DNA from 3 places in the Streptomyces capillispiralis genome. Region 3 is predicted to be linked to each of the others. Evidence: riboswitches for the same ligand, from Rfam matches in the RefSeq annotation. Region 3 holds a riboswitch; each other region holds the start of a gene.
The links. Region 3 has a riboswitch for cobalamin ahead of FHX78_RS02675 (GHMP family kinase ATP-binding protein). Riboswitches for the same ligand answer to the same signal wherever they lie in the genome.
Positions count from the first base shown of each region.

Region 1: linked by a shared signal. The riboswitch ahead of FHX78_RS27285 (cobalamin biosynthesis protein) and the one ahead of FHX78_RS02675 (GHMP family kinase ATP-binding protein) in region 3 are both predicted to bind cobalamin.
Region 2: linked by a shared signal. The riboswitch ahead of FHX78_RS11345 (ribonucleoside-diphosphate reductase subunit alpha) and the one ahead of FHX78_RS02675 (GHMP family kinase ATP-binding protein) in region 3 are both predicted to bind cobalamin.

Region 1 covers NZ_VIWV01000001.1:6,257,327-6,262,286, reverse strand. The annotation lists gene FHX78_RS27300 (class II aldolase/adducin family protein) at 1-131, opposite strand, end outside; gene FHX78_RS36925 (hypothetical protein) at 213-368, shown strand; gene FHX78_RS27295 (inorganic phosphate transporter) at 593-1,846, shown strand; gene FHX78_RS27290 (hypothetical protein) at 1,878-2,099, shown strand; cobalamin riboswitch at 2,252-2,389, shown strand; gene FHX78_RS27285 (cobalamin biosynthesis protein) at 2,515-3,456, shown strand; gene FHX78_RS27280 (cobyric acid synthase) at 3,453-4,960, shown strand, end outside.
Region 2 covers NZ_VIWV01000001.1:2,759,694-2,764,653, reverse strand. The annotation lists gene FHX78_RS11345 (ribonucleoside-diphosphate reductase subunit alpha) at 1-2,116, opposite strand, end outside; cobalamin riboswitch at 2,238-2,412, opposite strand; gene FHX78_RS11340 (GNAT family N-acetyltransferase) at 2,425-2,931, opposite strand; gene mctP (monocarboxylate uptake permease MctP) at 3,010-4,638, opposite strand; gene FHX78_RS11330 (DUF3311 domain-containing protein) at 4,635-4,901, opposite strand.
Region 3 covers NZ_VIWV01000001.1:712,879-717,838, forward strand. The annotation lists partial or broken gene FHX78_RS02655 (tRNA (adenosine(37)-N6)-threonylcarbamoyltransferase complex transferase subunit TsaD) at 83-471, shown strand; gene FHX78_RS02660 (GNAT family N-acetyltransferase) at 468-1,040, shown strand; partial or broken gene FHX78_RS02665 (hypothetical protein) at 1,352-1,534, shown strand; gene FHX78_RS02670 (ferric reductase-like transmembrane domain-containing protein) at 1,572-2,558, opposite strand; cobalamin riboswitch at 2,811-2,982, shown strand; gene FHX78_RS02675 (GHMP family kinase ATP-binding protein) at 3,228-4,097, shown strand; gene FHX78_RS02680 (cysteine synthase family protein) at 4,094-4,960, shown strand, end outside.

The sequences.
Region 1 (4,960 bases), 5.5 Mb from region 3:
GCGGTCTCGACGAGGTCCGCCCAGGCGCGCGCCTCCTCCTCGGGCACACGCCTCCCCCGCGCGTCCCCCACGCCCCGGGCGCCACCCCCGGCGTCCCCCGCTTCCCGTCCGCCCCGCCGCTGCTCAGCCATGCCGCGATCCTGCCAGGCAGGCCGTCGGCCCCGCCTGCGCGTCCGCCGTCCGCCGGCCGTCGGCCGTCGCGCCAGAAGGGCGTGGACCGGCCGTCCGCCGAGGCCGCGGGCGCCCGCTTCGTCCACGTCGAGGCGACCGAGGCCACCACCTACCGCGACCCCCGCTGCGCCCGGCGGCACCAGGGGTCCCGCCGGGCCGGCCGGCCCGCCGCGCGGCGCGGGCACCCTCCCGAGTGACCGGAATCTCTTCCACGGCTCACTCGATCGGCTGAAGCGGTGCGCCGCGGGCGCCCGCCCCGCCGGGCACGGGGCAGCCCAGGGGCACGGCGGGCGACCCCCGCCATCCGGCGGAGCGGCGACCCCCTTTTACGGTCACCACGACGCCCATTCCAGTTCATCTTCCGTTCACCCTGGTTACCTACGGTCGACCAGCCAATGACCTCGAACGATTGCCTGGGTAAATGGAAGGCTTCTCGCTGATCCTCGCGATTGTGGTGGTAACCGCACTCGCGTTCGATTTCACGAACGGTTTCCACGACACCGCGAACGCGATGGCAACGACCATTTCGACCGGTGCGCTCAAGCCCAAGGTCGCGGTGGCCATGTCCGCCGTGCTGAACCTTGTCGGCGCCTTCCTCTCGGTGGAGGTCGCCAACACGATCTCCAAGGGCCTCGTCGACGAGGCCGGCATCCGTCCCGAGGTCATCTTCGCCGCGTTGGTCGGCGCGATCCTCTGGAACCTGCTGACGTGGCTGGTCGGTCTGCCGTCCAGCTCCTCGCACGCCCTCATGGGCGGCCTGATCGGCGCCACCGTCGCCTCCGCCGGCTTCGGCGCGGTGCACGGCGACGTCCTCGTCACCAAGGTCCTCATCCCCGCGATCGCCGCCCCGCTGGTGGCCGGCCTCGCCGCGATGCTCGCCACCCGGCTGACCTACCGCCTGGGCCGGAAGGCCGACGGCAAGGCCTCCGAGAAGGGCTACCGCGCCGGGCAGATCGCCTCCGCCGGCCTGGTCTCGCTGGCCCACGGCACCAACGACGCCCAGAAGACGATGGGCATCATCACCCTCGCCCTGGTCGCCGGCGGCACCCTCGCCCCCGACTCCGACCCGCCCATGTGGGTCATCCTCTCCGCGGGCATCGCCATCGCGCTCGGCACCTACCTCGGCGGCTGGCGCATCATCCGCACCATGGGCAAGGGCCTGACCGACCTCCAGCCGCAGCAGGGCTTCGCCGCCCAGACCAGCGCCGCGACGGTCATCCTGGCCTCCTCGCACCTCGGCTTCTCGCTCTCCACCACGCATTCCGTTTCCGGTTCCGTGATGGGCGCGGGCCTGGGCCGCAGGGGCGGCGTCGTCCGCTGGTCGACGGCCACCCGGATGTTCATCGCCTGGGGCCTCACCCTGCCCGCGGCGGCCCTGGTCGCGGCGCTCGCCGAGTGGGTCTGCGGCTTCGGCGACTGGGGCACCGCCCTCGTGGCCGTCTTCCTGGTCGCCTCCAGCGCGGCGATCTGGAAGATCTCCCGGCGTGAGGTCGTCGACCACACCAACGTCAACGACCACGACGTCCCCGGCGAGGAGCCCTCCGGCGTGGTGACCCAGGCGATCGCCGCCGTCACCCCGCCCCCGGCCGGCACCGTGACCGACGAACTCGCCGCCTCCATCGCGGCCCCGGCGTCCACGGACCCGGCGGCCCCGCAGGCCAAGACCACCGTCTGACCGCGCCCCGGTACGAAGGAAGAAGAGCACCATGAAGATCGACTGGGCGGCCCTCGGCTCCGTGTTCGGCGTCAGCCTCGTGGTCACCGTGGCCCTGGTGGCCCTGTTCACCCTCGGCATCAACGGTCTGTCCCGCCAGGAGCGGGCCGCAGCCCAGGGCCGGTCCGCGGCCCTGGCCGTCACCGGCGCCTACGCCTGCTTCGCGGCGTGCGCGGCGGCGGTGGCCTACGGGATCTACCTGATCATGGCCTGACCACCCGAGCGTCTCCGTCCGACGGGCGGTGCGGGAGCCCCGGCACCCGCACCGCCCGTCGGCGTGTGCGCACCCCGCCCGCCGTCACCCACCGGAACCCCTCTGTGGGCCTCAGCACACTTCAGCCCCGCAGGTCAACGGCAAGTTGACGGCCCTTCCGGGGCCGTGGTGGACTGCCTCAGCCAATACGGCGGCAGGAGAGGAAGCCGGTGCGAATCCGGCGCGGTCCCGCCACTGTCACCGGGGTGCACACCCCGGGAGCCAGGAACTCTCACCGCCGGTCTCGTCGAACCAGGGCGCGGACACCCTGAGTGAGGACCCAACGCCATGCGCGGCTGCCCGTCGAGGTCGATCAGCGACGCCCCGCCCCTCCCCGGGGCCACCCCCTCCTCCGGAACACCGGCCGGCTGACCCCATGGGTGCCGATCGCGTCTTCGCGTACGGCGCCGCCGCCGGCCTCCTCGGCGACCTGCTGCTCGGCGATCCCCGCCGCGGGCACCCGGTCGCCGCTTTCGGGCGGGCCGCGGCCGCCGTGGAACGAGTGCTGTGGCGGGACGACCGGGGCCGGGGCGCCGTGCACACCGCCGTGTGCGTCGGCGGGACCGTCGCGCTGGGAAGCCTTGCCGCACGCCTCGTGCGCTCCTCCCCCGCCGCCTCCGTCGCCCTGACCGGCGTCGCCACCTGGGCCGTCGTCGGCGGCACCTCGCTGGCCCGGGAGGCCCGTGCCGTCGCCGCGGCGCTGGAGGCCGGGGACGTGGAGGCGGCCCGGGCCCGGCTGCCGCACCTGTGCGGCCGCGACCCCCAGGCCCTGGACGCCGACGGGATCGCCCGCGCGGTGGTCGAGTCCGTCGCCGAGAACACCTCCGACGCCGTGGTCGGCGCCCTGGTGTGGGGCGCCGTCGCCGGGGTGCCGGGCCTGCTGGGCTTCCGCGCCGTCAACACCCTGGACGCGATGGTCGGCCACAAGTCCCCCCGCTACCGCCGCTACGGCTGGGCCTCCGCCCGCCTCGACGACGTCGCCGGATGGCCCGGGGCGCGGCTGACCGCCGTACTCGCCGCGCTCGCCGGACCGGACCCGCGCGGTGCCGTGCGGGCGTGGCGGACCGACGCGCACCGGCATCCGAGCCCCAACGCCGGTCCCGTGGAGGCGTCCTTCGCGGGCGCGCTCGGGGTGCGGCTCGGCGGCACCCTCTCCTACGGCGGGCGGGTCGAGCACCGGCCCGCCCTCAACGGCGGCGGCCGGGCCGTGGCCGTGTCCGACATCGAGCGGGCGGTACGGCTCTCGCGGCGGGTCGGCTGGCTCGCGCTCGGGGCCGGCGTCCTCGCGCGGAGCGTCATGAAGGGACGTGCATCGTGAGCGGTGGGGGTCTGCTGGTCGCCGGGACCACCTCGGACGCCGGCAAGAGCGTGGTGACCGCCGGGATCTGCCGGTGGCTGGTGCGCCAGGGCGTGAAGGTCGCGCCGTTCAAGGCGCAGAACATGTCGCTGAACTCGTTCGTGACCCGGGAGGGCGCCGAGATCGGGCGGGCGCAGGCGATGCAGGCCCAGGCCTGCCGCGTCGAGCCGACCGCGCTGATGAACCCGGTGCTGCTCAAGCCGGGCGGCGAGCAGTCCAGCCAGGTGGTGCTGCTGGGCCGGCCGGTCGGCGAGCTGAGCGCCCGCGGGTACCACGGCGGGCGCCAGCAGCGGCTGCTGGGCACGGTGCTGGACTGTCTGGAGCAGTTGCGGGGCACGTATGACGCGGTGATCTGCGAGGGGGCCGGCAGTCCGGCCGAGATCAATCTGCGGCGGACGGACATCGTCAACATGGGCATCGCCAGGAACGCCGGGCTGCCCGTGCTCGTCGTCGGCGACATCGACCGGGGCGGCGTCTTCGCGTCGTTCTTCGGCACCGTCGCCCTGCTGTCCCGCGAGGACCAGCAGTTGGTCGCCGGGTTCCTGGTGAACAAGTTCCGGGGCGACGTCTCGCTGCTGGAGCCGGGTCTGGAGATGCTGCACGGCCTGACCGGACGCCGGACCTACGGCGTGCTGCCGTTCCGGCACGGCCTCGGCATCGACGAGGAGGACGGTCTGAACGTGTCGCTGCGCGGCGCCGTGCGCGAGTCGGAGGTGGCCGCGCCGGCCGGCGAGGACGTCCTGCGGGTCGCGGTGTGCGCGGTGCCGCTGATGTCCAACTTCACGGACGTCGACGCGCTCGCCGCCGAACCGGGCGTCGTGGTGCGGTTCGTGGACCGGCCCGAGGAACTCGCCGACGCCGACCTCGTCGTCGTACCGGGGACGCGCGGCACCGTGCGGGCGCTCCGGTGGCTGCGGGAGCGCGGGCTCGCGGACGCGCTGAAGCGGCGGGCGGCCGAGGGGCGGCCCGTGCTCGGCATCTGCGGAGGCTTCCAGATCCTCGGGGAGCACATCGAGGACGAGGTCGAGAGCCGCGCGGGGCATGTGGACGGGCTCGGCATCCTGCCCGTACGGGTGCGGTTCGCCCGCGAGAAGACCCTCGCCCGGCCGTCCGGCGACGCCCTCGGGGAGCCCGTCGAGGGGTACGAGATCCACCACGGGGTCGCCGAGGTCACGGGCGGTGAGCCGTTCCTCGACGGCTGCCGGGTCGGCCAGACCTGGGGCACGCACTGGCACGGCTCGCTGGAGTCGGACGGCTTCCGGCGCGCCTTCCTGCGCGAGGTCGCCGCCGCCGCGGGGCGCCGCTTCGTACCGGCCCCCGGCACCTCGTTCGCCGCGCTGCGCGAGCAGCAGCTCGACCGGCTCGGCGACCTGATCGAACAGCACGCGGACACGGACGCGCTGTGGCGGCTCATCGAGTCCGGCGCGCCGCAAGGACTGCCTTTCATTCCACCGGGAGCGCCCGC
Region 2 (4,960 bases), 2.0 Mb from region 3:
GGGCGGCGGCCATGTCGATCAGACCGCGCTGCGGGATCTCCCACGCCGTGCGGTACAGCCCGCGCACCTCCTCGGGGATCCACGCGAAGTCCTGCACCGAGCCGCCCGCTTCGCGCAGCGCCTCACGGGTGCGCGCGTCCCACACGCCGAGCCGCTTCAGGTCGTTCACCAGGTACGAGTTGACCTGGAGGAACTCACCCGACAGCGTCTCGCGCTTGAACAGGTTGGACACCTGCGGCTCGATGCACTCGTACACGCCCGCGATCGACGCGATCGTGGCGGTGGGCGCGATCGCCAGGAGCAGCGCGTTGCGCATCCCGACGGCGGCGATCCGGGTCCGCAGCGCCGCCCAGCGCTCCGGCCAGGCCAGGTCCGTGTCGTAGTGGTCGGGGTGCAGCACGCCCCGGGCGGTGCGGGTCCTCTCCCAGGCGGGCAGCGGGCCGTCCCGCTCGGCGAGGTCGGCGGAGGCCTCGTAGGCGGCGAGCATGATCCGCTCGGCGATCCTGGTGGACAGGGCCTTCGCCGCGGGCGAGTCGAAGGGCAGGCGCAGCTGGAAGAAGACGTCCTGCAGCCCCATCGCGCCCAGGCCGACCGGACGCCAGCGGGCGTTGGAGCGGCCCGCCTGCTCGGTCGGGTAGAAGTTGATGTCCACGACCCGGTCGAGGAAGGTGACGGCCGTGCGGACGGTCGCGTCCAGCCGCTCCCAGTCGATGTCACCGGCCGCCGGGTCGACGAACGCGCCGAGGTTGACCGAGCCCAGGTTGCAGACCGCCGTCTCCCCGTCGTCGGTGACCTCCAGGATCTCCGTGCACAGGTTGGACGAGTGGATCACGTGACCCGGCTCGGCCGTCTGGTTGGCGGTGCGGTTGGCGGTGTCCTTGAAGGTCATCCAGCCGTTGCCGGTCTGCGCGAGGGTGCGCATCATGCGGCCGTACAGCTCGCGGGCCGGGAGGGTCTTCCGCGCCAGGCCCTTCGCCTCGGCCGCCCGGTACGCCGCCTCGAACTCCTCGCCCCACAGGTCGACCAGCTCGGGCACGTCCGCCGGGGAGAACAGCGACCAGGGCGCGTCGGCGTTCACCCGGCGCATGAACTCGTCCGGCACCCAGTGCGCGAGGTTCAGGTTGTGCGTGCGGCGGGCGTCCTCACCGGTGTTGTCGCGCAGCTCCAGGAACTCCTCGATGTCGGAGTGCCAGGTCTCCAGGTAGACCGCCGCCGCGCCCTTGCGCCGCCCGCCCTGGTTCACGGCGGCGACCGAGGCGTCCAGCGTCTTCAGGAACGGGACGATGCCGTTGGAGTGCCCGTTGGTGCCGCGGATCAGCGAACCCCGGGAGCGGACGCGGGAGTAGGCGATGCCGATGCCGCCGGCGTGCTTGGAGAGACGGGCGACCTGGTGGTAGCGGTCGTAGATCGAGTCCAGCTCGTCCCTGGGGGAGTCCAGGAGGTAGCAGGACGACATCTGCGGGTGCCGGGTGCCGGAGTTGAACAGCGTGGGGGAGGAGGGCAGGTAGTCCAGGCGGCTCATCAGGCCGTAGAGCCCGGCGACCTCGTCCGCCGCGCGCGCGGTGTCGTCCTCGGCGAGACCGGCGGCGACGCGCAGCAGGAAGTGCTGGGGCGTCTCGACGACCTTGCGGGTGACCGGGTGGCGCAGCAGGTAGCGGCTGTAGAGGGTGCGCAGGCCGAAGTAGCCGAAGCGGTCGTCGGCCGACTCGTCGACGAGCGCGTCGAGTCGGTCCGCGTGCAGCCGGACGAACGCGGCGGTCCGGTCGGCGATCAGACCCTCGCGGTGCCCGGTCGCGACGGACCCGGTGAACGACGTGACGCCCTGCGAGGCGGCCTCGGCGCGGATGCCGATGGTCAGGAGGCGGGCGGCGAGCCGGGAGTAGGCCGGGTCCTCGGAGATCAGCCCGGCCGCGGCCTCGGTGGCCAGCTCCCGCAGCTCCGCCTCGTCGGCTCCGGCGGACCGGCCGCGCAGCGCGGCGGCGGCGACCCGTCCGGGGTCGGCGTCGGGCAGGTCGGCGGTCAGCTCGGTCAGGGTGCGCAGCAGCGCGGCACCGGGGCCGCCGCCCTCCTCGGTCACGTCGGTCGCTGAAGCCGGATCGGCTGGCGCGATGGTCACGTGGGGCTCTCCCTCGCTCGGCAGGGGGCCTCACGAGGGCAGGGGGCAGCACACGAGCGCACGGGGCGTCGCGTCCACCGGCCCATCCCACGAGGCCCGGACGTCAGGCACCCGGACCGGACGGCCGGGCGCACTGTCGGCAGGTCCTCGGACTGACGCCCATGCGCTCCGGCAGGCGGGCGGGCATGGGTACACCGTTGCGGGACAGTTCCGGATTCGCACCGGATTCCCCTGCGGCGACAGCGAGCATGAGCATACATCTTGTGCCGGGTGTCGCCGACAACCCCATATGTTGTGTCGCGCTGCTTTCAGAGCGTCAACTCATAGGTGAGGAGAGTGATGTCGTCCAGCTCCGGCAGGGGGTTCCAGTCGCGCGCGGGGGTGCGGGTGAAACCCAGCCGTTCGTAGATGCGGTGGGCGGAGCGCATGGTGCGCTGGGTCGACAGCACCACCCGTACGCAGCCCTCGGTGGCCCGCGCCCGGTCGACGCAGGCGCGCACCAGGGCCTCCCCGGCGCCCCGCCCCCGGCCCGCGCGGGCGACCGCGAGCATCCGGATCTCCGCCTCGCCGGGCCGGGCTATGTCGGCCATCGGCCCGCCGTCCGGCACGAAGGTCACCCCGCCCAGCAGCGCCCCGCCCTCCACGGCGACCAGCACCTCGGCGGCGGCCGCCCGCCCCGCCACGTCCCTGAGCACGTCCAGGTACGCGTCGCTCTCCCCGAAGTCCAGCAGCCCGTCCAGCAGATAGGCCCGCGCGGTGATCTCGCCCAGTTCCCCGTACTCGCCGGCCACCACCGGCCGGATGACGATGTCCATGAGGGGAGTGTGCCGGACGGGTACGACGACGGGCCGCCGGATTTCTCCGACGGCCCGTCGCCCGGTGCCCGCGAGGGGTCAGTGCGTGCTGCCCGCCGTGGCCGGCGGGAGCTCCACCTCGACGCCGGGGTCGCCCGCGTCCGCCGTGTAGTCCTGCGGCTTGGTCTCGTCGACGCCCTCGGGCGCCTTGACGGCCCGCATGACGAAGGTGAGGACCACCGTCACCAGGACGTTGATGACGAAGGCGGTGAGACCGATGTAGCCGATCTCGCCGATGCCCGGGATCTCCTTGGCCGAACCGCCGAAGTGCTTCTGCGTGGGCGAGGCCACCCCGTAGGCGGCGACCGTGCCGTAGATCATGCCGACCGCCCAGCCGCCGATCAGCGCCCAGCGGTGGAACCAGCGGGTGAACAGGCCGCCCACCAGCGCCGGGAAGGTCTGCAGGATCCAGATGCCGCCGAGCAGCTGGAAGTTGATCGCGACCGTCTTGTCCATGGTCAGGACGAAGACCAGCGCGCCCACCTTCACCAGCAGCGAGACGATCTTGGAGACCTTGGTCTCCTGCGCCGGGGTCGCGTCCGGCTTGATGAAGTCCTTGTAGATGTTGCGGGTGAACAGGTTCGCCGCCGCGATCGACATGATCGCCGCCGGCACCAGCGCGCCGATGCCGATCGCCGCGAAGGCCACGCCCGCGAACCAGTCCGGGAACATGTTCTCGAACAGCTGCGGGATCGCCAGCTGGCCGTTGCTGACCTTCACGCCGGCCGCGATCGCCATGAAGCCGAGCAGCGCCAGCAGACCCAGCATCAGGGAGTACAGCGGCAGGATCGTGGTGTTGCGGCGGATCACCTCACGGCTGCGCGAGGACAGCGTCGCGGTGATCGAGTGCGGGTACATGAACAGCGCGAGCGCCGAGCCCAGCGCCAGCGTGGCGTACGTCCACTGGCCCGCCTCGCCCGGCACCAGCGCACCGCGCGGCGCGCCCGTGGCCGGGTTGGTCTCGCTGTACGCCTCCCGCGCGGAGGCGAAGATCTCGTCGAAGCCGCCCAGCTTGATCGGGATGTAGATGATCGCCACCGCGATGACGAGGTAGATCAGCGTGTCCTTGACGAACGCGATCAGCGCGGGGGCCCGCAGCCCCGACGAGTACGTGTACGCCGCCAGCACACCGAACGCGATCAGCAGCGGCAGGTCCTTGATGAACCAGTTGGTGTCCTCGCCGCCGCCGACGCCCATCACGTCCAGCACGGCCTGGATGCCGACCAGCTGGAGCGCGATGTACGGCATCGTCGCCAGGATGCCGGTGAGCGCGACCGCCAGCGACAGCCCCTTGGAGCCGAACCGGCCGCGCACGAAGTCGGACGTCGTCACATAGCCGTGCTTGTGCGACACCGACCACAGCCGCGGCAGGAAGGTGAAGATCAGCGGGTACACCAGGATCGTGTACGGCACCGCGAAGAAGCCGGCCGCGCCCGCCGCGTAGATCGCCGCCGGGACGGCCACGAAGGTGTACGCGGTGTACAGGTCGCCGCCGAGCAGGAACCAGGTGACCCAGGTGCCGAAGGAGCGCCCGCCCAGGCCCCACTCGTCGAGGCTGTTCTCGTTCTCGGCCTTGCGCCACCGCGCGGCCAGGAAGCCCATCGCGGTGACCAGCAGGAAGAAGAAGATGAAGACGGCGAGTGCCACGCCGTTGACGCCCTCGTTCACTGGGCCGCACCGCCCTTCGAAGCGGCACGGCCGCGCTGGTCACGCTGCCAGAGCTTGTACGCGACCATCGTCAGCAGGGTGGAGATCAGCACCCACAGCATCTGGTACCAGTAGAAGAACGGGATGCCGATGAACTGGGGGTCGGTCTTCGCGTAGGACCCGACCCACAGCATGGCCACGAACGGTGCGACGAGACAGAGGGCGATGACGACGCGCACGGGCGTCACCACCGGCCCTCCTCTGGTTTCTGGGGCTTGTGACATCTGACGGCTCCGTCCCCTCACTGATCACCGGCGGTAATGCGCAGGAAATCTAGGTCAGG
Region 3 (4,960 bases):
AACTTATCTGTGACAGAAAGGTTGGCCGTGAGGGTCTGCGATGGCGCCGGGCATCGAGTCGTCCTGCGACAAGACGGGAGCGGACCTGGCCCGGGACCTGATCACACGCCTCGGGAACACGCTGGACGACGCGGTCGCGGAGTGGTTCGACGAGGCGGCACGGGTCTTCGGGCTGCCGTATCCGGACGGTCCGGCCATCGATGCGGTCACGGCCTGCGCCGAGCACGGCGTGGGCACCCTGTCGTGATCGGCGGTGTCGCCGCGGACTCGCGGGTACGGTCGCCGGCCGAGGAGCACCGTCTGGCGGCGGGCGTCGAACTGCGACTGCCGCCGCTGCGGCTGTGCACTGGCAGCGGCGCGAGGACCGCCCCCGTCGGCGACCTTCTGGTACGGGTGGGCTCCGCGCCGGCACCGCTGGAGTACGCCGCACTGCATCCCGTCGTCATGGGGAAGGCGGTGGCCGCCTCATGACCACCGACATCCGTGTGTACCGGGACGCCGGGATACTCGCGCACACCGAGTCACTGCGTTCGGTGTACGTCGACGCCTTCTGCACCCCGCCCTGGAACGAGGACGAGGCGCAGGCAACCGAGTTCGTCTCCCGGCTGCCGGTGAGCGTACGGCGTGCCGGGTTCACCGCCGCGACCGCCGTGCGCGACGGAGAGGTCGTCGGCTTCGCCACCGCGATGACCACTCCGGCCCCCTTCCCCACCGACCGCTGCTATCCCCAGGCGGCCGCCGGCCTCGGCAACGACCGCACCGCCGACTGGCTGTGCGGAGCCCGGGAGATCGACGAACTCGCCGTCAGGCCCACCGCCCGCGGTACCGGCCTCGCCGCCCGCCTCCTCGACGCGGTGACCGCAGACGCGCCCGAGGGGCGGGCATGGCTGCTCACCTCGGTCCGTAACGGGCGGGCCCTGGCCTTCTACCGCCGCCACGGCTGGACGCAGGCCACCCGCCCTTCCCCCGGCGGCAAGGGCATCGTCGTCTTCCTCGGTCCGCGCCACCCCGCCCGTTCCCTCGCCCCGTTCCCCCTGTGAGCCTTCGGCGCCCCGCCTCGCACACCGCTGAAATCCGCCGCCATTTCCCCGACATCGTCACCGAGCCCGCCACAACGTGGTCCCCGGCGCTCCACTGCCGACCCCTGCCCCGCCCCTGCCGTTCGTGAAGTACTGGCCCGAGACGGCGGGGTCCTGGCACCGTTCGGGGCGCGTGACATGGTCACCGCCCGGATCAGGAGCGTCCGCGTTCTTGACGGGCCGACTGCCCGTGCGCGAACCATTTGTGCGCGGACATCCCGGTGGCCTCGGGGGCGGGTCGGCGTACCTATCAGGCGGACGGCCCTGCCTTGTATGCGGAGCGCGCCACCGCCCAGCGCGCCCACCTCGGGCTGATACTGCTGCCGACCACGAGCATCGGCTCCTTACCGCAGACCGGCGAACTGCGCACCGCCCGCGCCGACCCGCGCTCCGGGCGGATCGACACGGCCGGCTACGAGGAGCGGAGCAGGGCGGAGATCCAGGAAGCCCTGTCGTCGGCCAGCATCCCCTCCCGGGACGCCGTGCCGGTCGTCAGTCCGTCTCCTGGGTGTGGGGGGCCGTCGCGGGCGGATGAGTCGGACGGTCCCGTCCGCCGTCACGGCCGGACACCACCACGATGACCAGCCCGACAAGCACGGCTGCGACGGCGGCCCGTCCTGCCGCGCGCGCCCACCAGGCCGGACGGGCCGCGCCCACGCCGCCCTTCGGCGCACCCAGCCGTTCGGCCCGCCGGGCAGGTCTCAGCAGACGCAGCAACAGCAGTACCCCGACCGGGAGTTGCAGTAGCCACAGCACGGTGCGCGGCCACTCCCCGTACCAGACGTTGGTTCCGTACAGCAGGGTGTGCCACACGCTGAGCACGTAGACGACGATCACGAAACGGTGCAGCCGTCGCCAGGTGTTCGCTCCGATGCGGTGCCGGACGTAGAACAACAGTCCCAGCGGAATCGCCAGGTACAGGGCACCCTGGCCGATCGGGATGGCGATCCGGCCGGTCCCGGAGTCGTACCAACCGGGCACGAAGCTGTCGGCGAAGGCCACCCACAACCGTTCCGCCCAGTCCACCTTCGTCTCGTAGCGCACGAGTTCCGCCGCGAACATCAGCGCGTGGGCGAACATCAGCGCCGTCGTCGTCAGGCTCGTGGTGCGGTGCCAGCGCTCCAGCACCTGCCGGGAGACCGGCAGCCGGGCGGGGCGCGGCCCCGACAGCAGCAGACCGAGCATGACCGTGCCCCAGGCCCACAGCAGGCCCGACCACCCGAACGCCTGACTGAGCAGGTACATCCAGTAGGTGCCGGGGTCGTCCATGAACGGCATGACCGCGACCGTGTCCGACGCGCCGGACTCCATGCGCGCCCACAGGAACGCGAACACGAGCGCCGTGACCACCATCGCCGCGGTGGCGTCGGGCAGGGCGGCCCGCAGGTCGCCGCGCAGCGCGACGCGGTCACCGGGAGGCTGTCGCCGTTCGGGCGGGGCTGTTGCCCCGTCTTCGTCCGGCCTCGCGTCTGACGTCATCAGGGGCCTCCGGGCACGGGCCACCGCAGCAACGGTGCGCATGTGGCGTGAGGCAACAAGTCTGACTGACGGGGCAGTGATCCTCAGAGGCGTTATCCGGCCAGAGCCACCACGGGAACCGCACGGGGCACACCTGGTCTCCGCCTCCCCTCCACATTCAAGACAACCGCCGAAGCCCCACTGTCGCAGGAATACGAGCGCCTCTACGCTGATGCACGCAGTCGGTTCGCGCCTCCCGTCCACCCGGACGCCCGGTGGCGCGGCACAAGAGGGAACCCGGTGCGAATCCGGGGCTGTCCCACAGCGGTGAGTGGGAACGAAAGCCGTCGATGTCACGGGGTCCACGTCAGGGCCGGGGAAGAGACGGCCGGTAGGTGTCGGCCCTTTCGGCGGACGTGCCCGCGAGTCCGAGGACCTGCCACTGCGCCCGCGTCCCGCGCGGGCTGTGCTCGTGACCTCGTGGACCGGGTCGGCGGTACGGGCGGTCGTCCGTCGTGCGTGTGGCTGCGCCTCCTTCCCTGTCGGTGTTCAAGGCCCGGTACGGAGGAGGATGGTGTGCGGGACCCAGCCGGTTCGCGTCGGCCGTACCGACCCCGGGGCGACGTGTCGTCCGACGGACCGGGGCCGACGATTCTCCAACCCGTCGCGGGCGTCCTCCAGGAACCGGGCGTGTCCGGCGGCACGGTGTCCGGTGTCTGCCACGGCACTCTGGGCGAGTTGTACCAGGGCCCGTTGCGAGCGGGCACCGATCCTGAGATCGCGGTGGTGTCCTTCCCCGTGGACCGTCACTCCTGGGTGTACTTCACACCGAGGACGACGGCCGGCTCGCCGCGTCCGTCGGCACTCGGTGAGAAGTCGGCGACAGCGGCCCGGCTCTTCCTGGACCACTACGGCCTCACCCTGCCACCGGGCGACTGGCACACCCACTCCGAACTGCCGGTGGGCGTGGGGATGGCCAGTTCCACGGCGGACATCGTGGCGACGCTGCGCTGCCTGTTCCGTGTCTTCTCCCTGCCGTACGACACGGACGTGGTCCTCGGCGTCCTGGCGGGCATCGAGCGCGCCGACAGCGTCTTCCTCGACGAGTTCGCCCTGTACCTCAGCGGCCGGCACCGGGTGGTGCGGCGACTGGGCCCGGACATCGGCTTCCACACCGCCTACGTCACGGAACCCGGCACGGTGGACACCGCCGCCGTCACTCCCCTGCTGCTGGACCACTACCGGCGCCGCAGCGAGGAGTACCAGCGGTGCCTGACCGATCTGGTGAAGGGCTTCGATTCGGGCGACCCGGCCGCCGTAGCGCGTGCCGCGACGGTCAGCGCCGCGTTGTCCCAGGAGGTACTGCCCAAGGCGACCTTCGGCAGCCTGCGAGCCCATCGTGAACGGTTCGGTGCCGACGGCATCTTCGTCGCCCACACCGGCTGCCTGGCCGGCTATCTCTTCGCCTCACGCCCACCGGCCGAGGTCAAGTCCGAACTCTCCGCGTTCCTCCACTCGCTCGGCCACCAGTGCACCTTCGCCCAAGGAGGCTACGGGTGATCCACCCCCACATCGCCGACGCCCTGAAAGTCCCGGACCTCGTCCGGCTCACCGACGGCCTGGTCCTGCTGCGGTTCGAGTCGATGAAGATCTACTCGGCCCTGGCCGCCGTCCGTCATCTGCTGGAACGGGGCACGGTCCGTCCGGGCCAGACCCTGATCGACAGCTCCAGCGGCATCTACGCCTACGCCCTCGCACTGGCCTGCCACCGCTACGGCATGCGGTGCCGCATCGTCGCGTCCACCACTGTCGACGCCACCACCCTCGCTCAGCTGGAGATCCTCGGCGCTACGGTGGAACAGGTCAGACCGTCGCAAAACCTCCGGCTCGACCAGGAACTGAGGGTGCGGCGGGTGCGCGAGATCCTCGCCGAGGATCCCGGGCACCACTGGATGCGCCAGTACCACGACGACGTCCACTACCTCGGCTACCAAGAGGTCGCCGACCGGATCGCGGCGGAGTTCCCGGCGACACCGCTGACCGTCGTCGGCGGGGTGGGTTCCGGAGCCTCGACCGGCGGCATCGTGGAACACCTGCGCGTTACGGACCCCTCGGTGCGTCTGGTCGGCGTCCAGCCCTTCGGGAGCGTCACCTTCGGCAGCCAGGACCATCACGATCCCGAGGCGATCATCGCCGGCATCGGCTCGTCGATCGTCTTCGACAACGTCCGCCACCATCTCTACGACACCGTGCACTGGCTGGACTTCACCCACGCCATGTCCGGCGCGGTCGCCCTGCTGCGCGAGCACGCGGTGTTCGCCGGGCTGTCCACCGGTGCCGGCTTCTTGACGGCGCTGTACGAGGCCCGCCGTCACCCCGACCGACTGCACCTGGTGGTAGGGGCCGACACCGGACACCGCTAC